DNA from 2 places in the Paracoccus sp. AK26 genome. Region 1 is predicted to be linked to the other one. Evidence: riboswitches for the same ligand, from Rfam matches in the RefSeq annotation. Region 1 holds a riboswitch; the other holds the start of a gene.
What was found. Region 1 has a riboswitch for cobalamin ahead of FIU66_RS10405 (TonB-dependent siderophore receptor). Riboswitches for the same ligand answer to the same signal wherever they lie in the genome.
Positions count from the first base shown of each region.

Region 2: another riboswitch for cobalamin. It lies ahead of FIU66_RS14200 (DUF1852 domain-containing protein); the one in region 1 lies ahead of FIU66_RS10405 (TonB-dependent siderophore receptor).

Region 1 is NZ_CP041041.1:2,097,563-2,108,405, reverse strand. Features, by position in the region: gene FIU66_RS10420 (ABC transporter ATP-binding protein) at 1-18, opposite strand, end outside; gene FIU66_RS10415 (iron ABC transporter permease) at 15-1,001, opposite strand; gene FIU66_RS10410 (ABC transporter substrate-binding protein) at 998-1,792, opposite strand; gene FIU66_RS10405 (TonB-dependent siderophore receptor) at 1,779-3,611, opposite strand; cobalamin riboswitch at 3,744-3,935, opposite strand; gene FIU66_RS10400 (NAD-dependent deacylase) at 3,965-4,642, opposite strand; gene FIU66_RS10395 (hypothetical protein) at 4,647-4,949, opposite strand; gene FIU66_RS10390 (heavy-metal-associated domain-containing protein) at 5,102-5,287, opposite strand; gene FIU66_RS10385 (HAD family hydrolase) at 5,363-6,061, shown strand; gene FIU66_RS10380 (DMT family transporter) at 6,054-6,935, shown strand; gene lepA (translation elongation factor 4) at 6,985-8,784, shown strand; gene FIU66_RS10370 (hypothetical protein) at 8,777-9,475, shown strand; gene FIU66_RS10365 (transposase) at 9,432-10,121, opposite strand; gene FIU66_RS10360 (GAF domain-containing protein) at 10,247-10,729, shown strand; gene FIU66_RS10355 (hypothetical protein) at 10,733-10,843, opposite strand, start outside.
Region 2 is NZ_CP041042.1:58,014-68,856, reverse strand. Features, by position in the region: gene FIU66_RS14220 (ABC transporter substrate-binding protein) at 1-1,142, opposite strand, end outside; gene FIU66_RS14215 (M10 family metallopeptidase C-terminal domain-containing protein) at 1,673-5,017, shown strand; gene FIU66_RS14210 (hypothetical protein) at 5,073-5,465, shown strand; gene FIU66_RS14205 (methionine synthase) at 5,515-6,543, opposite strand; gene FIU66_RS14200 (DUF1852 domain-containing protein) at 6,572-7,549, opposite strand; cobalamin riboswitch at 7,673-7,873, opposite strand; gene FIU66_RS14195 (sorbosone dehydrogenase family protein) at 8,068-9,357, opposite strand; tRNA gene FIU66_RS14190 (tRNA-Met) at 9,730-9,806, opposite strand; rRNA gene rrf (5S ribosomal RNA) at 9,864-9,978, opposite strand; rRNA gene FIU66_RS14180 (23S ribosomal RNA) at 10,065-10,843, opposite strand, start outside.

The DNA of each region.
Region 1 (10,843 bases):
AAGATCAAGGACCATCAGACCCGCCCCCCGCTGCGGGTTTTCCAGATCAGGTGCAGGAACAGCGGCGCGCCCACGATTGCGGTCAACACGCCCAGCTTCAGGTCACGATCCGGCACGATCAGCCGCACGCCGATGTCGGCCGCCAGCAGCAGCGCCGCCCCCCCAAGCGCCGAGGCCGGCAGCAGGACCGAAGGCCGCGCGCCGATCCAGGGGCGCAGGACATGCGGCACGACAAGCCCGACAAAGCCGATCGCGCCCGCCACCGCCGTGGCCGGCCCGACGATCAGCGCGGTGCCCGCGACCAGACGCCACCGCAGCGACGGCCCGGCAAGGCCCAGGGCCTGGGCCGCGGCCTCGCCCAGGGTCAGGGCGTCAAGCGCCCGCTGCGTGGACAGGATCAGCACGGCCCCAAGGATCATCGGAGGCAGGGCCAGCCAGACATGCAGCATCGACCGGTCCGCCAGCGAACCCATCAGCCAGAAGATGATCTCGTTCGCGGCATAGGGATTGGGCGACAGGTTCAGCACCAGGGCCGTCCCCGCGCCCGCCAGGGCCGATATGGCGACACCCGCCAGGATCAGAGTCACCGATCCGCCGCGCGGCCCCGCCAGCACGACCAGCAGGCCCACGCCCGCCGCCGCGCCCAGCAGGGCCGCCAGTGGCAGCGCCAGGACCGCGACCAGGGACAGGCCGGTCTGGATCGCCAGCACCGCCCCAAGGGCCGCCATCCCGGAAATGCCCAGCAGACCGGGCTCGGCCAGCGGGTTCCTCAGATAGCCTTGCAGCGCCGCGCCGGTCAGGCCCAGGCCCGCGCCGACGGCCAGGCCCAGGATCGCGCGCGGCAGGCGGATTTCGCGCATCACGATGGGTACCGGGCCGTCGCCGCCGAAGACCAGGTCCAGCAGCGACTGCACAACCGGCAGTCCCGCCGGGCCCGTCAGAAGCGACGTCGCGAACAGCACTGCGACCAGCAGCGACAGGGCGATGAACAGCGCCTTCATTCCAGCGACCTGATGGCCCGGGTCACCAAGGGTGTGCCGCAGGTCCAGAAAAGATCCCTGACCCGCGTCTTCACGGGCGCTGCGGCGGCAAGGGCGGGATGGCTCAGGATCGCCTCGCTGCGCGACTGGCCAGGCCAGTTGGTCCCGGTGACAAGGCGGTCGGGCCGGGCCATGACCAGCAATTCCAGCGGCAGGCCGGCCGTCACCGCGATGCCGTAATCGGCAGCGATGTTGTCATATCCCGCTGCCTCAAGGATCGCGCCGGCAAGGGTCTTGGTGCCCGAGGTATAGCCGTTCGCCGAATAAAGCGCGGCCCGTCCCCGATCCGCGGGGCGGGTGGCTGCGGCAAGATCGGCGTCAAAGCGGGCCAGCAGGTCGCGCGCAGCCTCCTCGCGGCCCAGAAGCCTGCCCATGCGGGTGATCTCGGTCCGGATGGCGTCGAAATCCTCGGCCGGGGGCGGGGTCTCGACCCGGATGCCCAGACGGCGCAGCATCGAGAGTGTGGCAGGCGGGGTATAGGTTCCCGCGATCACCAGGTCGGGGCGCATGAGATAGATTTCCTCGGCCCGCCCGCTGTTGGGGACATAGGCTGCGGCCTCATCCGCCATGGGCGACAGCCGCGGATCCTGCGCAAGGCTGCTGACCGAAAGCAGCTGCCCCGGCGCGGCCAGCATCATCGCCAGCTGGTCGCTGCACAGGTTCATCGACACCACGCGCTGCGGCGCGGCACCGACAGGCAGGGCGGCGGCAATCGCCACCGCCGCCGCCAGGATGGTGCTAGAACGACGCACGCAGCCCCGCATAGACCGCCCGCCCCGAGGTGCCATAGCCCCGGACCCACTGGTAATCCTCGTCGAAGACGTTCTCGACCCGCAGATATGCGGTTGCGTTGTCGCGGACGGGGTGGCTCACGCTGAGATCGACGGTGGTGAAGTCGTCGAGGTCGTCGGCGCGCCCCGCGACGTGCTGCAGGTCGATCGCCGCGGTGGTGCCGGTGGCAAACGTGGTCTCGGCGCCCAGGTTCAGGACGCGTTCGGGGACCTGGGCCCAGTCTGGAACATTGGTCTGGTTGTCGATGAAGGTATAGGTTGCCGTCAGCGCGTGGCGTGCGCCGAAGGCATAACGACCGTCGATCTCAATGCCCCGGCGGCGGGCGATGCCGTCCACTTGATTATAGAAGTCGTCGCTGAAATCCAATGGAGTGTCGTTGTTGTCATACCCGATCAGGTTGCCTGTCTTCAGCCAAAAGGCCGTGGCGCGCAGATGGCTGCCGCCCCATTGCTTTTCGACACCAATTTCATGGGTGCGGCTTTCTTCGCGTTCTAAGGTGGCAGTGCCAATGAAGGGATCAAACAGCTGATACAGCGACGGCGCACGGAAGCCGTTGCCGATGGCGGCGCGGAACAGCAGGTCGCCATCCGCACGATAGACCGCCGCAACGCGGCCCGAGGTAAAGCCGCCAAAGCGCGAATGATCGTCGCGGCGCAGCGAGGTCGTAATGTCGATCCGGTTGCCCAAGGCTGCGGTGGTTTCCACAAAGACGCCGCTGATGCGGGCATCGCCGTTGCCCTCGGCTTCCTCTTTCTCGGTATCCGCGCCAAAGACGGCCCGGACCCCTTGACCGATATCGGTAGCCCCCTGCCAGGATACCTTGGTGCGGACCCCCTCAAAGGACGTTGGAAAGCCATTATAGTAGCTGTCGCGGGCGATGCGGTAGCGGGTCAGGGCGATGTCGTGATCTACCGCGCCGGTCGCAAACTGCGCAAAGCCACGCAGTCCATAAGATTCGTTTTCCGAATAGTCGTCGCCGGGCGTGCCGGTTGCATCGCTGGAATAGTCGATATCGGCGGTGCTGTCCTCCCAGAAGCCATTGAAGCCGATGGTGGCACCGTTATCCAGTCGATGCGCAGAATAGAAGGACAGGCGGGTCGCTTCATATCCGTCCTCCTCGAAGTTGCCGTCGGCCTCGTCAAGCGCCGAGAAGCCGTCGGTGCGGATATGGCTGATCTGGAAGGCCAGATCGGTATCGTTCCGGCGCAGGGTCGCGCCATAGCTGGCGGTCAGGGTGTTGTAGCTGCCGGCCTCTATCCCGAAGTGATGGTGCAAGCCGTCCTCGGTCGGGCGCAGGGATTCGAGGGTGAGGACACCCGCGATGGCGCGCGAACCATATAGCGCCGATTGCGCGCCTCGCAGAAGTTCAACACGGCCAACGCCTGCCGTTATTTGGCCTCCGATATCGTAGGAAGGGGTCGGGGCGGTCGAATCGGACACTTCGATTCCGTCGATTACCACCGGAACGTAACGGGCAGGCGCGCCACGAACTTCCAGAGATCCCGTGGTCCCCAACGGCCCCCGCTGGATCAGCGTCACCCCCGGCAGCTTGGTCAGGCTGCGCGACAGGGGCTGGCTGGCCCGGTCTTGCAGGTCCTCCTCGGTTAGCACAGACACCGAACTGCCCGAGCGGCTGAGTTCGGTCGGTTCGCGGTTTGCGGTCAGGGTCAGGTCGTCGAGGACGAAGGGCCTTGATGCCGCGTCCTGGGCCGCGGCGGGCAGGGCGGTTGTCAGGGCAAGGGCCGCAGTCAGCGACAAAAGAACGGGTCTTGGCGTCACGAATGACATCCTTCCAGAAACCCGGGGTGCGAATGGCCCGGGCGCGATGCGGTTCGTCCGATGGAAATGCACCCCCGGACAGCGACACCACCACGACGGAAGTTTCCGTTTCCGGCGCGCCCCTCGCACGCCGTCAGGGTGATCGCGTTCGGCAGGTCTCCTGACTTGCGGGTCACAGCTTGGCCGGGCCTTCCCATCCCGCGCGCGGGACAGTGGCGTTCATCCGGCCTCGCTCTCCGCTGACAGTTGCGGGGGCAGTCGCGGAATCGCACCGCGTTCCCTTTTAACCGGGACGGACCCGGAACCGAGGCAGCGCCGCCTTAGCTCACAAGGCCGTCATCAGGCAAGGGCAATCAACCCAGCGAGGCCACCCATTCCGGGACCGTGCGACCGGCGGGCCCGGTGATGCGGCGGTGGAAGTCGCGGGCGTTGGCGCTGCCTTCAAGGTTCAGCTCCAGGCACTCCACCCCCTGGCGCCGGGCGTGCTGGGCAAAGCCCGCCGCAGGATAGACATTGCCCGAGGTGCCGATCGCCGCGAACAGGTCGGCGCTTTCCAGGGCGTCCCAGATGCGCTCCATGTGATAGGGCATTTCCCCGAACCAGACGATGTCGGGCCGGGTGGCGGGGCGGGCGCAGGCGGGGCAGGGGTCGTCGGGCGACATCACGGGCGGCGCGGGCCAGCGATGGCCGCAAGCCGCGCAGAGGGCGCCCGACAGCGAGCCATGCATGTGGATCACCTCGGGGCTGCCCGCGCGTTCGTGCAAATCGTCGACATTCTGCGTGACAAGCGTCAGGTCGTGGCGCCGGGCCAGATCGGCCAGCGCCAGATGCGCCGCGTTGGGCTGCGCCCCGGCTGCGTCCTTGCGGCGCATGTTGTAGAAGCGGTGCACAAGCGCGGGATCGGCGGCGAAGCCTTCGGGCGTCGCCACGTCCTCGATCCGGTGGCTTTCCCATAGACCATCGACGGCGCGAAAGGTCGCAAGGCCGCTTTCGGCGGAAATGCCCGCGCCGGTCAGGACGGTGATGCGCAAGGGCTTACCGGCAATAGGCCTCGGCCTGGGATGCGAACCGCTTGTAGCGCGCCCAGAAGGCATTGTCGCGGTCGCTCTTCGACATGCGGACCTCTTGCGCCTCGTGCGGGTCGCGGAAGAAGGACGCCGCGCGCCGCTGGTCGGACCTGGACAGCGTCTGGTTCGCGACCTGCTGGATGCAGGTGCACAAGGGCGCGTTGCCGCGTGCGCGGTCGGACCGGACGCAGGCGCTATCGATGGGACCGGCGACGGCCAGGGGCGCGGTCATCATGATGGCGGCGGCCGCAATGACGATGCGGTTTAGCATGAACTGTCTCCTCGGGTTGCCTTTGCTGGCGGCGGGTGCCGGTTGTCCCGGTCTGCGATCCCGTCCGGCATCGATGCTAGCAGGAAGTGCCCGCCCGCTCAATCGCGAGTGGTGCGGGCCAGGTTCGCCCGCCTGCTCAAGGCCTTGGGCGGTCAGGCTGGGGAAACTTCGTATCCGGCCGCGCGAATCGCGTTGGCGGCTCGGGTCTGCTCCAGTCCTTCGACCGTGACGGTCTTGGCGGCCAGATCGACCGTGGCATGGCCGCCGGCCTCGGCGATGGCGGCCTCGACGGCGGCCTTGCAATGGCCGCAGGTCATGTCGGGAACGGTGAAGGTCATGGCTTTACCTTGGGATTTGACAAGTCACTGCCAGCATGGTCCTGCATGGGCGCGGCGGCAAGACAAGAGGATGCGATGATCGACGCGATCGGACTGGATGCCGACGACACCCTTTGGGAAAACGAGACCTTCTTCCGCGTGACCGAGGGCGAATTCGCGGCCCTGTTGGGCGATTACGCGGACGGCGCCGACATCGCCAGCCGGTTGCTGGATGTCGAGCGCGCGAACCTTGCCCGCTATGGCTTCGGCATCAAGGGCTTCATGCTGTCGATGGTCCAGACCGCGATCGAGTTGACCGACGGGCGGATCGACGGCCGCGCCATCGGCCGCATCCTGGAACTGGGGCAGGAGATGCTGGCCCATCCGGTCGATCTGCTTCCCGGCGTGGTGCAGGCGCTTGATGCCCTGGCCGACCGGCGTCTGATCCTGATCACCAAGGGCGACCTGATCGACCAGGAACGCAAGATCGCCGCATCCGGGCTGGCCGAACGCTTCGACGCGGTCGAGATCCTGGCCGACAAGTCGCCGGAAACCTATGCTCGCGTCCTGTTCCGCGCCGACGTCGCGCCCGAACGCTTCGCGATGGTCGGCAATTCGATGAAAAGCGACGTGCTGCCGGTGGTGGAACTGGGCGGGCATGGCGTCTTCATCCCGCATGCGATGACCTGGGCCATCGAACATGCCGATGCGCCGGATCATCCCCGCGCGCACCGGCTGGACAGCATCGCTGACCTGCCCGGCCTGATCGCCCGGCTGGAGGCGGATCATGCATAACCTCCGCGCGGCGCTGCTGATGGTTCTGGCCATGGCCGCCTTTGCCTGCGAGGACGCGCTGCTGAAGGGCCTGTCGGGCCGCATCCCCACGGGCCAGCTTCTGGCTGTCATCGGATTTGCCGGCATGGCGGTCTTCGGCCTGTGGATCGCCTTCAGCCCCGAAGGCCTGCGCCTGCGCAACCTGCTGCGGCCACAGGTGGCGCTGCGCAACCTGTGCGAGGGCGTCTGCGCCATCACCTTTGTCACCGCGCTTGCCACGGGGGATCTGTCCATCGCCTCGGCCATCCTGCAGGCGCAGCCCCTGCTGATGACGCTTGGCGCGGCGCTGTTCCTGGGCGAGCAGGTGGGCTGGCGCCGCTGGATGTCCATTGCGGTGGGCTTTGCGGGCGTCCTGCTGATCGTCAAGCCCGGCACCGCCGCCTTCGAGTTCAGTTCGGTCCTGGCGATCATCGCCGTGGTCACGCTTGCGGTCCGCGACCTGGTGACACGCCGCCTGCCGCCCGAGGTGGGTTCGGGCCTGCTGTCGGCCGGGGCCTTTGGGTCGATGGGTGTCGCGGGCCTGGTCCTGCTGGCCGTCGGCGCCCAACAGCCCATCGCGCCCTCGGCGGGGCAGGGGGCGCTGATGGCGGCGACCCTGTGCTTTGGCCTTCTGGGCTATATCACCATGGTGATCGCCACCCGCATCGCCGAGATCGCGGTGATCGCGCCCTTCCGCTATTCCCGGCTGCTGTTCGCCATGCTGCTGGCGGTCGCGGTCTTCGGCGAAAGGCCCGATGCGGCGACGCTTCTGGGGGCGGCGCTGATCGCGGGCGCGGGGATCTATTCCATGTGGCGAGAGGCGCGGCTGCGGCGGGCGCAACTGGCCGCGCTGTAAGCTGCAAAATCCCCTTCCCGCAGGGCCAAAGCCCTTGTATAGCCCGGCCATGACCGAGCTTTCCCTGATCCGCAATTTCTCCATCGTGGCCCATATCGACCACGGCAAATCCACCCTGGCCGACCGGCTGATCCAGCTGACGGGCACTGTCGCCGAACGCGACATGAAGGCCCAGCTTCTGGACAGCATGGATATCGAGCGGGAACGCGGCATCACCATCAAGGCCAACACCGTCCGGATCAGCTATCCGGCCAAGGACGGCCGCACCTATGTGCTGAACCTGATCGACACGCCGGGCCATGTGGACTTCGCCTACGAGGTCAGCCGGTCCATGCGCGCGGTCGAAGGCTCGCTGCTGATTGTGGACGCATCCCAGGGGGTCGAGGCGCAGACGCTGGCCAATGTCTATCAGGCCATCGACGCGGGGCACGAGATCGTGCCGGTCCTGAACAAGATCGACCTGCCCGCCGCCGAACCCGACCGCGTCAAGGACAACATCGAGGAGGTGATCGGCATCGACGCGCAGGACGCGATCCCGATCAGCGCCAAGACCGGCCTCGGCATCCCCGACGTGCTGGAAGCCATCGTGACGCGCCTGCCCGCCCCCAAGGGCGACCGCGACGCGCCGCTGAAGGCCATGCTGGTGGATTCCTGGTATGACGCCTATCTGGGCGTCGTGGTGATGATCCGCGTCATGGACGGCGTGATCCGCAAGGGCGACCGCGTGAAGATGATGCAGACCGGCGCAGTCTATGGCATCGACAAGCTGGCCGTGCTGACCCCGCAGATGGTGGACATCGCCGAACTGGGCCCGGGCGAGATCGGCGTCTTCACCGCCTCCATCAAGCAGGTCCGCGACACCCGCGTGGGCGACACCATCACCCATGAGAAGAAGGGCGCGTCCGAGGCCCTGCCGGGCTTCAAGCCCGCCCAGCCGGTGGTCTTCTGCGGGCTGTTCCCCGTGGACGCCAACGATTTCGAGGCCCTGCGCGACGCGATCGAGAAGCTGGCCCTGAACGACGCCTCCTTCAGCTACGAGATGGAGACCTCGGCCGCCCTCGGCTTCGGCTTCCGCTGCGGCTTCCTGGGGCTTTTGCACCTCGAGGTAATCCGCGACCGGCTGGAACGCGAATACGACCTGGACCTGATCACCACCGCCCCCAGCGTCGTCTTCAAGCTGCACATGCGCGACGGAGAGGTGCGCGACCTGCACAACCCCGCCGACATGCCCGACCTGACCCATGTGGACCATATCGAGGAACCGCGCATCAAGGCCACCATCATGGTCCCCGACGAATACCTGGGCGACGTGCTGAAGCTGTGCCAGGACCGCCGCGGCATCCAGCTGGACCTGACCTATGCCGGCAACCGCGCCATGGTCGTCTATGACCTGCCCCTGGCCGAGGTCGTCTTCGACTTCTACGACCGCCTGAAATCCGTGACCAAGGGCTATGCCAGCTTCGACTATCAGATCAGCGAATACCGCGAGGATTTCCTGGTCAAGATGTCGATCCTGGTCAATGACGAGCCTGTGGACGCCCTGTCCATCATGGTCCACCGCGACCGCGCCGAGGCCCGTGGCCGCGTGATGGTGGAAAAGCTCAAGGAACTGATCCCCCGGCACATGTTCAAGATCCCGATCCAGGCGGCCATCGGCGCCCGCGTGATCGCGCGCGAGACACTGTCGGCCATGCGCAAGGACGTGACCGCCAAATGCTATGGCGGCGACGCGACGCGGAAAAAGAAGCTGCTGGAGAAGCAGAAGGCCGGCAAGAAGAAGATGCGCCAGTTCGGGAAAGTGGAGATCCCGCAGACGGCGTTTATTCAGGCGTTGAAGATGGATGGGTGACAGGGATCGTATGGAAGAAAACGATCAGCCCTATAATATTTTTCGCGATCAAAAATTCTGGGATGCTCTTGGCGGTACAGAAGAGGATGATGCTCTAGCTGATTTTCGCGAGACAGACGCGGGTGCGCCTTATATGTGGATGCTGGGCAGAATCATTCTAGATTTCAATTATGCAGAGCATCAGCTAAAGGCCCTTTTTTGGGGCTATTTTTCGGATTCATTTGAAGCAGGGCATGCTCTTACAACAGCCCTTGGCTCCACAACTGTAACTGCAATCCTTCGTGATGCCGTAAAGAGAAGCGGTGAGCCACAAGAAGTGTTAAAGAGGATTGATTTTGCAGGACAGGCTTTTGACATATGTCGTGCAAACCGTAATGCCCTTGCACACTCAATGACAGTGGAACGGTATGATGATGATTCTTCTGTCTGGATACGAGCATCAAGGAAGCTTGATTATCATCAAACTCAAATGAAAATCACTTTGAAGGACATGTTCCGAGTGTCACGGGAGGTCGCTGAAACTGCAAGATTTATTTTGGCGTTGCAAATGCGTAGGAATATGCTCATCCGTGGTTCAAATGTCCTGCCTGATCTTCCAGACTACTACGAAAAACCAACGCGTTTAATATCTAAAGATATCAATCTTGCTAATGAAGCGAAAAAGCTAGGATTACATCCGTCAGGTGAGTAGCAAGCGTAGGGTGCGTGCTTGCACGCACCGCTTCCTCGCCGCCGTCGCCCACGGTGCGTGTGAACACGCACCCTACGGGTTGCACGATCATCCCGGCGGTCTGCTCGCCCACACTATGACCCGTCCCTTCCACTTCACCGGCACACGGTGCGTGCAAGCACGCACCCCACGCCACCTTTCCGGCGGCCTTGTCGCGGTGGAATGACGAATACGGCCAATCCTCGGGCCGTTCCACATATCCGTGTTTCACCGGATTGAACCAACAATACCGCAGATGCGCCGCATGATCCTCGTCATCGCGGATATGATGTTCCCAGAACCGGCGTTGCCAGATGCCGCGTTCCTGCCGCGCCACATGGCTGTTGCGTAACGGTCCTGCTGGCAAACCCCGAGAGAAGCGCGCCTTGATCAACCGCCACCGGGTCGAATAATTGCAATCCCACTCGGGCAGGCGCCAGAAGCAATGCAGGTGATCCGGCAGCACGACCCATGCCTCTATCCCGAACGGCCGTTCCGCCTGCGTCGCCCTGACCGCCTCGCGCAGGCGACCAACCTCATCGACCAGCAGCCGACTGCCCCGCTGCGCCAGGGCGACGGTGAAGAAGATCGGGACGCCGGGCAGGCGGGGGCGGAGATAGCGCGACATGCGCCATCATTGCGCGCCTCGGTTTCCGGTCGGTTAACAGCGACCGATAAAAACCAAGGCATTTCGGGCATCGCTCGCAGCCCCTGCCGTGCTAGCCTGCAATCCTGTCGCTTAACGAGGATGCCATGCCCAGCCTTTCGCCCGCCCTGTCCGCCGTCGCCGAAAACACCGCCGATCACGCGGCCATTCAGCTGTCGCTGGAAACGGTGCGCGAAACGCTGGGGATGGAGGTTGCCTACCTGTCCGAATTCATGGACAGCCGCGCCGTCTTCCGCGCCGTCAGCGCCCCCGGTCTGGAAGCGATGATCCAACCCAGCCAGAGCATGGATCTGCGGGAAATCTATTGCAAGCACATCATCGACGGCAATCTGCCCCGCCTCATGCCCGACACCAGCCGCCACAAGATCGCGACCGACCTGCCGATCACGCAGATGATCCCCATCGGCAGCCACCTGTCCGTGCCGGTCCATCGACCCGACGGCAGCGTCTTCGGCATGTTCTGCTTTCTCAGCCGCGAACCGCGCCCCGACCTGACCGAGGATGCGCTTCACCTTGTCGAAACGCATTCGAACCTCGTGGCCAGCCGCCTGGGAACGCTTGCCGGCTGAACGTCAGTCGAAATAGGGCACGATCACCCGACAATAGCTGCCTACTGCCATCGCGGCCGGGATCGACCCGTCCCTTTGCCCGCTGCCGAATTGCGACAGGCCCGCGCCCTTGGC
Region 2 (10,843 bases), on a different replicon from region 1:
ATGTAGGGCCGCTGCACGGGCATCGCCCAGATGTTCATCGACAGGTCCGTGACGCCTTCGGCCTCCAGCATGGCCTTGGCGGCTTCGGGATCGTAGGGGTCGTCCTGGACCGCGTCGTTATAGGACCACATGGTCGGCGGGATCGGGTTCTTGGCAGGTTCCGCCGCGCCCTGGAACACCCCGTCGATGATGGCTTCCTTGTTGATGGCCATGTTCAGCGCCTTGCGGACCTTCGGATTGTCGAAGGGCGCAACCGTGGTGTTATAGGCCAGATAGCCCACGTTCAGGCCCGGCTGTTCGTCCAGCTTCAGGCTGTCGTCGGCCCGGATCGATTCCAGGTCGGCGGGCGAGGGATAGGGCATCAGGTGGCATTCGCCGGCCTTCAGCTTTTGCAGCCGGACCGAGGGATCGGGCGTGATCGCGAAGATCAGGTCGTCGATCTTGGGTGCCTCGCCCCAATAGTCGGCGTTCTTCTGATAGCGGATCACCGCGTCCTTCTGATAGGCCACGAAGCGGAACGGGCCCGTGCCGATCGGCAGGTTGTTCAGGTCGGCCTGCGCACCCGCCGCTTCCAGCGTGTCGGCATATTCCTTGGACACGATGGATGCGAAGGGCATCGCGATATTGGCCAGGAACGGCGCTTCCGGCCGGTTCAGCGTGATCTTGACGGTATAGTCGTCGACCTTCTCGATGGACTTCACCAGGTTCGGCATGTCCATCGAGGTATAGTATTCATAGGTGATGCCCGGGATATACTGGTGCCACGGGTGGTTCGGATCGCCCTGCCGCTGGAACGAGAAGATCACGTCATCGGCGTTGAAGTCGCGGGTGGGCGTGAAGCGGTCGTTCGAATGGAACTTGACGCCCTGGCGCAGCTTGAAGGTGTATTCCGTCCCGTCCTCGGACACTTCCCAGCTTTCGGCCAGGCCCGGCTCGACCTCGGTCGTGCCCTTCTTGAACTCGGTCAGGCGGTTGTAGATCGGATGGCCCGATGCGTCGAAGGTGGTGCCCGCCGTATAAGGCGAGGGATCGAAGCCCTCGGGCGAGGCTTCCGAGCAATAGACGAAGGTCTTTGCTTCGGCAAAGGCGGTGGTCAGCGCCAACGCCGAGACGGCCAGAAGGCCGTGCGACAGAAGTTTCATGCGAATAGTTCCTTTCGCTCTCTGTTGAACTTGTGACCGCGTTTGTGTCCCGGGGGGATTCGCGGTGCGCATTATTTAGGCATACACCCGCTTGTGCAGGCTGCTCCACTAGCATCGGACCATGACCAAAGGGTCATGACCGAACTGAAGGCAGGAATCAAGGTCAGTGTGACTTACCCATGACAATCCCGGTCTTTCTCGCCTTGGTTGAGGAATGCCTGCGTATCTGTTTCTGGAATCGCGCTTTGTTCCCGTTAATCTTTGCATGAGAAGAAGACCGCCGACAACGGCCCGTCCGCAGGCAGGATTCCGCCCTTCCCATATCACCATCATCATAACCAACTGATATCAAACATATTAGGTCCGTCCATTCCCGCGTCTTGAATCGTGGACAGGTTGTGGTCCGGGGACCATCATCAACCGTGATGACCGCCGCTTCCTGCAGGATGTGCAAGTCGCGGCGAAATCCAAAGGCCTTCGGGCCACGCAGAATTAACCACCAATAGTTGATGAACAGGGAGAGCCAGATCATGCCGACTTCGATCCAGAACGGTGAAGAATGGTGGGTCAACGACCAGACGCCGGACAATCCCTTCGGAAAAAGCGAGGATTACGAAGCCTTCCTGGATTATCTGGGCGCGCTGAACCGCAGCCTGACACCCGCCATCGCGGCCGAGCCGCTGCGCATCAACCTGCATGAACTGAACAACCATCCCGACTACAAGGCGGCGGCCATCGGCGCCCTGTCGACCTGGTCCTCGGTTACGCCCCTGCGGTTCGAGATCGTCGACGACGCGCCCTTTGATCGCAACACCGACTGGATGCAGGTGGTCAGCCCCGAACTGGGCGAGCCCAGCGACGGCAGCGCCTTTTCCAGCAACCGCTATGTCAGCATCGGCCAGCGGTTCCATGACACGGAACCGGACCTGACCGATATCGGCGGCTATGTGTTCGATTCCTTTGTCCACGAATTCGGGCACGAGTTCGGCCTGAACCACCCCGGCCTCTACAACTACAGCGGCCCCGGGGGCGTGCAGATCAACTATCTGAACAACGCCACCTGGATCTATGACCGCCAGCAATACAGCGTCATGTCCTATTTCGACGGGATCGACGTGGGCGAGGAAAGCCGCTGGTCGGCCTCGACGCCGCTGATGGCCGATATCGAGGCCATCATCCGGCGGTTCTTCTCGACCGTCGATGCGAACGGGCAGCGAACCTACCAGACCATCGACCTGAACACCGGCGACGATGTCTATGGCTTCAACGCCACCGTCTATGGATACGAGCTGACCTCGACCGGGATGCAGCGCGACATCGGCTTTGTCATCCACGACACCGGCGGCAATGACACGATCGACTTTTCGGGGTCCACGGCGGGCACGATCCTGGACCTGCGCGCGGGGCAGTTCTCCAGCGTGAACGGGCACAGCAACAACGTCTCGATCTTCGCCGGCCACAATGCAGACCAGACCGAATACTATGTCGAGAACGGCATCGGCAGCCGCCATGCCGACATCCTGATCGGCAATGACGGCGCCAACGTCCTTGACGGTCGCGGCGGCGGCGACCGGATGGCCGGGAACGGCGGGAACGACATCTATTTCGTCGATTCCGCCGATGACCTGGTGCGCGAGGAAGCCGATGGCGGCGACGACACGATCATCGTCCTGGCGGAAGGCCTTGACCTGGGCGAGGTCGCCAATGTCGAGAACATCATCTATTCCGGTGGCACGACCGAAGGCCCGGGCTATGACGCCGAGGGCGATCCCGCGGGCAGCGGCGGCACGCCCCTTGCCAGCGTCCTTCTGGGCGATGGGGCCGACAACTCGCTGGACGGTGGTGCCGGCGGCAACACGATCTTCGGCCTGGGCGGCGACGACCTGATCGTCGGCGGGCGGGATTCGCTGGCCAGCCGCGACATCAACAACACGATCGCCGTCGCCGATCTTGAGGACCAGACCGAAAGCGACGACGGCGACGACGCGCTTTACGGCGGGAACGGCGACGACACCATCTTCGGCGGCGCGGGCGACGACACGCTGGACGGCGGCAACGGCGACGACCTGATGATGGGCCAGGACGGGGTCGACGTCTTCCGGGGCGGCGCCGGCAGCGATACGGTCGATTTCAGCCGTGAAAGCCCCTTCCAGTTGCTGGTCAACCTGGAAACCAATGTCGCCAGCGGCGGCACAGCCTCGGGCGACACCTTCTACAGCATTGAAAACCTCATCGGATCGGATGACCGGATCGACCGCTTTGTCGGCACGGGCGCGGCGAACCATTTCCGCGGCCAGGGCGGCGGCGACTATTTCAACGGTCGCGACGGGAACGACCTGCTGGACGGCGGCAATGACGGCGACATCATCTATGGCGAAGGCGGCGACGACACGGTGATCGGCGGCGCGGGCCAGGATTACCTGAACGGCGGGGAAGGGATCGACACGGTCGTCTATGCGGGCAGTTCGGCGGCCGTCAGGATCGACCTGGCCGACGGATCGGCCCGTGGCGGCGATGCCGACGGCCCCGTCCAGATCGTCGGGCGCGGCACGGTCATCCGCCACGACATCCTGGCCGAGTTCGAGAACGCGGTCGGATCGCGTTTCGACGACCACATCAACGGCAATGACGCGGCCAACGAACTGTCCGGCGGGGCAGGCGACGACACCCTGTCGGGCGGCGAAGGCCGCGACACGCTGATGGGCGGGGCGGGACGCGACACGGCGGATTACGCCTATGCCACGACCGGCGTCCGCGTCGGGCTGGGCCTTGGCGGGTCCGAAGGCGACAGCTTCGTGTCGATCGAGAATGTCTCGGGCTCGGGCCTGGGCGACCGCCTGCAAGGCAATGCCGGCGCCAATGTGCTGACCGGCCAAGGGGGCGACGACGATCTTCGGGGCGGACGCGGCGATGACACCCTGCTGGGCGACTTCGCCGATCAAGGCGAGGCCGTGCCGCGCCCCGGCCTGGGCAGCGGCTATGCCACGCTAGGGGCGGATGCGACGAACAATTCCATCGAGACCGCCTTCGATATTTCGAACAACTTCTCGCTGGCAGCCGACCCGGACATCTTCGATTCGACCACGGTCCTGCATACAACCGTCAATGCCACCGGCACCGGCGAGGGCGGCTATTACCGCATCGACCTGGCGGCGGGAACGCTGATCACCATCGACATCGACGGTATCGCCGATCCCAATGTCCATGACAGCTGGGTCAGGCTGCTGGACGCCGAGGGCAACATCGTCGCCCAGAATGACGACGGCGGCGGCGATCCCGGCTCGAACAGCAACCGCGATTCCTCGACCGTCTTCACCGTCGAGGAGACCGGCAGCTACTACATCGTCGAAGGAAGCTGGTCACCCGACGCCCCGGGCGACGGCTGGTCGGATTCCGTTCCCGAAGGCTCGACCTACAAGCTGAACGTCTCGGTCGAGTTCCCGCCCGAGCCGGTCCAGCCTGGCGAGGCAGGCCAGGACACGCTGCGCGGCGGGGCTGGCAGCGATCTTCTGGACGGCGGGCTGGCCGCGGACGTGCTGATCGGCGGCGCGGGCGAGGACAGCTTCCGCTTCTCGACCGAGCTTGGCGACGGCAATATCGACCGGATCCGGGATTTCGACCTGGCCGACGACCTGATCCTGCTGGCCAGGGACGTGTTCGAAGGGATCGGCGAGTTGGGCGAACTGGCCTTCGGGGCGTTCCGCAGCAGTCCGGACGGTGCCGCGCGGGATGCCGACGACCGCATCCTTTACGACCGCAACGACGGCTTCCTGTCCTTTGACGCCGACGGTGCGGGCCAAAACGACGCGATCCGCTTCGCACGGCTGGATTCGGGCCTGAACCTGTCGGCCGAAGACTTCTATATCGTCGGATGACGCCTGGACCGGGGCGCAGAACCGCGCCCCGGTCCGCAAGCACAAGGAAGACAGGATGAAGCGGCTTGCAGATCGACGGGGGATATTGCTGGGCGCCGCAACTGCGGCGGTGGCATTCGGCGCCCTGGCCAACAGCCCGCATTCCAGCGAGATCGCCATCACGATCGGCTTCGAGGGCGGCGAGGCCATCCCGAAGGGCCGGTTGGCCGTCTATCTTGAAGGGCCGGCTGACCCGCAACGCATGGCTGCCCGGGCCAGCGCCGAAAGCGATGGCGGTTCAAGCAAGATAAGACTTGCCCTTCCGCTGCCCCCCGGCACCAGAATGTCTTCGCGCCAGCAGGTCGTGGCAGAGCTGCAGCGCGCGGACGGCTGGCTGCTTGCCCGAGGCAGCGCCCAGGTCGAAGACGACCTGCCGGTCGAAATCACCCTCTACACCGTCATGTACTAGGCGACGGCTGGTGGGCCGGGCCGCGCAGGCGACCCGGTTCTGTTCCTCATCAGGCCGAAAGTTCGCGCCGCACGATCTCGGCACCGGCGCTGAGGGCGGACAACTTTCCTTGCGCCACGCGGCGGGGCAGGGGCGCCATGCCGCAATTGGTGCAAGGGTAAAGCTTGTCCGCATCCACGAAGCGAAGGGCCTGGCGCAGGATGTCGGCCACTTCCTCGGGCGTCTCGATGACCTCCGTCGCCACGTCGATGGCCCCGACCATCACCTTCTTGCCCCGCAGAAGTTCGATCAGGTCCATCGGAACGCGGGAATGCTGGCATTCCAGCGAAACCATCCCGATCGAGGATTTCTGCAGCTTGGGGAACACTTCCTCATATTGCCGCCATTCCGCGCCCAGGGTCTTCTTCCAGTCCGTATTGGCCTTGATGCCGTATCCATAGCAGATGTGGACGGCGGTTTCGCACCGCAGGCCTTCGGCCGCCCTTTCCAGGGCCGCGATGCCCCAGTCGTTGACCTCGTCGAAGAAGACGTTGAAGGCCGGTTCGTCGAACTGGACGATGTCGACGCCCGCGGCCTCCAGTTCCCTGGCCTCGTCGTTGAGGATCCTGGCAAATTCCCAGGCCAGCTTTTCGCGGCTCTTGTAATGGGCGTCGTAGAGCGTATCGATCATGGTCATCGGACCCGGCAGGGCCCATTTGATCGGCTGGTCCGTCAGCCCGCGCAGGAACCTTGCGTCCTCGACGAACACGGGCTTCTGGCGGGACACGGCGCCCACGACGGTGGGCACGCTGGCATCGTAGCGGTCGCGGATCCTGACTGTTTCGCGCTTCTGGAAATCGACGCCGTCCAGATGCTCGATAAAGGTGGTGACGAAATGCTGGCGCGTCTGTTCGCCGTCGCTGACGATGTCGATGCCCGCCTGCTGCTGATCGGTCAGCACCACGCGAAGGGCATCCTGCTTGCCCTCGACCAACTCCTCGCCCTGCAGCTTCCAGGGCGACCAAAGGGTTTCGGGCTGGGCAAGCCAGGACGGTTTCGGCAAACTTCCGGCAGTGGCGGTGGGCAGCAATTTGTTCATGTCTGGATGGCCTTGCATGTTGGGTTGATCAGGCGGCGTGTCGGGCGGACCATTGCGCAAGCATGGCATGGTTCGGCTTGATGAATTTCTCCTCGGCGTATTGTCCCTGTTCGATCGCCAGCCGGCTGCGTTCTTCCCGATCATAGACGATCCGGGTCACGGAATGATCCCGATGCGTCAGGTCTGGACGGTAGCATTGTCCGGCAGGGGAATTGGCATTGTAGATCTCGGGCCGGTAGATCTTCTGGAAGCTTTCCATCGTGCTGATGGTGCCGATCAATTCCAGGACCGAATAGTCGGTAGGCAGATCGCCGGTGAAATAGAATGCCAGCGGCGCGACGCTGCCGGGCGGCATGAAGCAGCGCGCCCGCAACCCCATCTTCGCGAAATAGCGGTCGGTCGCGGAAAGCTGGTCCTGCCGGTATTCGACGCCCAGGACGGGATGGCAGTTTTCCGTCCGGTGATAGGTCCTGCTGCTTGAAACGCTAAGGCAGATGACCGGCGGCTTTGAAAAAGCCATCCTGTAGGCAGGAGAATCGAGGAAACACCTGAACAGCTTCCCATGCAGATCCCCGAAATCATCCGGTATGCTGAAGTCGGGCCGCCCCTTGTTGTGCCGCGGCAGCAGGATGCTGAAATCATAGTCGCGCACATAGGACGAGAAGTTGTTTCCCGGAATCCCGTCGATCCGCCGGTCGTTCTTCCGGTCCAGGATGGTGGGCTTCAGGATCTCGATCAACGGGAAGGCATCGGAGCCGTGACCCAGGCTTGCCTGGGCCGAGATGATCTCCAGCTCGACCGCGTAGCGATCGCCGTGGGGGTTGTCCCAAGGGGCTAGGGCGTTGAAGCGGTTGTTGATCATGTCAAAGGCGTTGCGCAGGTTTTCGCGCCGCCCCTCGCCCTTGGCAAGGTTGGCAAAATTCGTGGTGGCGCGCGTGCCGTCCGATGGGCGGTAATCCTCGTCGAACGGAATGCTGTTGATGGTATAGGTGATGTCTTCTCTCATCCTGACATGCCTTCTGAGCGGCCCGGGGACAGGGGCCGTGAAACCAACTGGCCCCATGACGGATGCCATGGGGCGGCGATGTCACCTTGCGGATGTGCCGCTTCCGACGCGCCCACCGCGGCCGGAACAGGTGATGACCAAGGCAGGTTTCCTGGCTTGCGGGTCATAGCCCTGTCCGGCCTTCCCGGCGCGACATCTGCGCCAGTGGTCATTCGGACAGGCTCTCCGCCTACAGTTGCGGGGGCAGCTCCGGATTGGCGATGGCCTTGCCGGATTCCCTTTTACCCGGGGATTTCCCCCGGCACCTTGATCTGGACGCAGGATTGGCCAGGGCGGCGCCCAAGTCAACGCAGAGGGAACGGAGAAATTTTCATGTTGATTATGAACATGATGCGTCAAAGATCCGCCGCATGACCGCTGGGGCGGCGACGCGACGGCTTCGCATCCCGCCCAAGGTCATGGCGCAGGGTTTGGGCATGATCGGGGAAGGGCGGACCTGGTTTCCCCGCACGCCGTTCCTATGCGCCTGTGACGCGCCAGATCACATCACCCACGTCATCCGCCATCAGCAGCGACTTTCGGTCCGGTCCGATCGCGACACCCACGGGACGCCCATAGGCGACCTTTTCATCGCCGGACAGGAAGCCTGTCAGGATGTCGCGCGGAGGACCGCTGGGCGCGCCGTTGGCGAAGGGGACGAAGATCAGCTTGTAGCCGCTCAGCTTCGCGCGGTTCCAAGATCCGTGCTGGCCGATGACCATGCCCTCGCCGAAGCCCGGCAGGGTTCCGGCCGGCATCCAGCACAAGCCAAGCGAGGCCGTGTGCCCGCCCAATGCATAATCGGGTGTGATCGCGCGGGCGACCAGGGCCTTGTCCTGCGGAACCCTGTCGTCCACGGTCGATCCCCAATAGGAATAGGGCCAGCCGTAGAAGCCCCCCTCCTGTACCGAGGTCAGGTAATCCGGGGGCGTCTCGTCCCCCAGGCCGTCCCGTTCGTTCACGACCGTCCAAAGCGTCCCCGTCGTGGATTCCCAGGCCATGCCCACGGCATTGCGCAGGCCCGACGCAAAGATGCGGGCCTTTCCCGTGGCAACATCCAGTTCCCAGATTGCCGCGCGGCCTTCTTCCGCCTCCATGCCCTGGTCGCCGATGTTGGACAGGGAACCGACGCCCGCATAGATCCTGGTGCCGTCCGGCGACGCGATCAGGCTGCGCGTCCAGTGCCCGTGCGGCTTGAAGCTGACCAGCTTCTGCCCCGGCCCGGCCAGGGACGTCGCACCCGCAGCGTAGTCGAAGGCAACGATCCCGTCGGTATTCCCAAGGTAGAACCTGTTCCCGATCAGCGCCATGCCGAAAGGCTGGTTCTGGTTCTCGACAAAGGCTTCGCGGATTTCGGCTACCCCGTCTCCATCCGCGTCGCGCAGCAAGGACACGCGATTGGCGCTGACCCCGATGGCCTTGGCCCGACGCATGGTCGCCTGCGCGGCATGGTCCATCAGGGTCTTGGGCGGCCCCGGCTGCTCCTTGGATTCCGCGACCAGAACATCGCCGTTCGGCAGGACCTCGATCCAGCGGGGATGGTCCAGGCCGGATGCAAAGGCATTGACCTTGAGGCCGGCTGCGCAGGTCGGAACATGCCCGTCCTTCCAGCCCCGGGCGACCGGCATCTTCAGGGTCATGATGCCCTGCGCCTTCGCATCGGGAATCTGCGGTCTTGGCCCCAGGGCCTGATGTGCGGGCGTTCCCATGCGACGCAGGCGCGCCACCGTGCCACCCACAAGCGCGGTCGCCTTTGCGATAAGTTCCATATGCGGTCTCCAAGCTTTTGGAGGCCATGTTAGCGGCAGCAGAGGGGTCGCAACAGCAGGTTTTAGGGTGGCGGACGGTGGCCACCGATGGGTGCGCCTTGGCCGGATCCTGCCTCCCTCTTCTCGACACTCTCGCCTTTGCGGCTTCTTGATGAGGCTTCCGCGGATGCTGACGGGTTTTCCAGAGGCGATCACCGTTGCCTGATGGGCGGGCTGATCGAGGATGGCGTGGTGATTGTGCCGATGGCGGGCAAGCGGGCGACCTGGAGGGGGTTCTGGCCGCGATGCTGTTCCTGCGCTGCGCATCCCTTGGCTTAAACGCAAAGAGCCTCCCTGGGGGAGGTTTTTTGGTGTGGTGATGCGGTGTGTTTTTGGTTGCGGGGGCAGGATTTGAACCTGCGGCCTTCAGGTTATGAGCCTGACGAGCTACCGGGCTGCTCTACCCCGCGACAGGGGTGTCCTGGATCGGGATGATCGTTTCAGGGAGATATTGCGTGTCTTTCCAGGTCTGGCGGTGACCTACTCTCCCACGTCTTGAGACGCAGTACCATCGGCGCAGCGGCACTTAACGGCCGAGTTCGGGATGGGATCGGGTGTTTTGCTCGCGCTAGGGCCACCAGACCGGGAAAGACACGCTCAGCGTTGCCACTTTGGAGTGACGATGTTGTCCAAGGATGCTTTTGGAAGAAGTCCTGCTTCTTCCGGATCAAATCAAGCCTATCGAGCCATTAGTACCGGTCAACTGAATGCATTGCTGCACTTACATCTCCGGCCTATCGACGTGGTGGTCTTCCACGGCTCTCAAGGGAGACCTTGTTTTGAGGGGGGCTTCACGCTTAGATGCCTTCAGCGTTTATCCTGTCCGTTCATAGCTACCCTGCACTGCCGTTGGCACGACAACAGGTCCACCAGTGGAACGTTCACCCCGGTCCTCTCGTACTAGGGGCAACTCCTCTCAAGTCTCCAACACCCACGGCAGATAGGGACCGAACTGTCTCACGACGTTCTAAACCCAGCTCACGTACCTCTTTAAATGGCGAACAGCCATACCCTTGGGACCTGCTCCAGCCCCAGGATGAGATGAGCCGACATCGAGGTGCCAAACGATGCCGTCGATATGGACTCTTGGGCATCATCAGCCTGTTATCCCCAGCGTACCTTTTATCCGTTGAGCGATGGCCCTTCCACTCGGGACCACCGGATCACTATGGCCGTCTTTCGACTCTGCTCGACTTGTCAGTCTTGCAGTCAGGCTGGCTTCTGCCATTGCACTCAACGAGCGATTTCCGACCGCTCTGAGCCAACCTTCGCGCGCCTCCGTTACTGTTTGGGAGGCGACCGCCCCAGTCAAACTACCCACCACGCAGGGTCCCGGACCCGGATAACGGGCCGCGGTTAGACATCAAGAGTGCGAAGGGCGGTATCTCAAGGATGGCTCCACGGGAACTGGCGTCCCCGCTTCAAAGCCTACCGCCTATCCTGCACA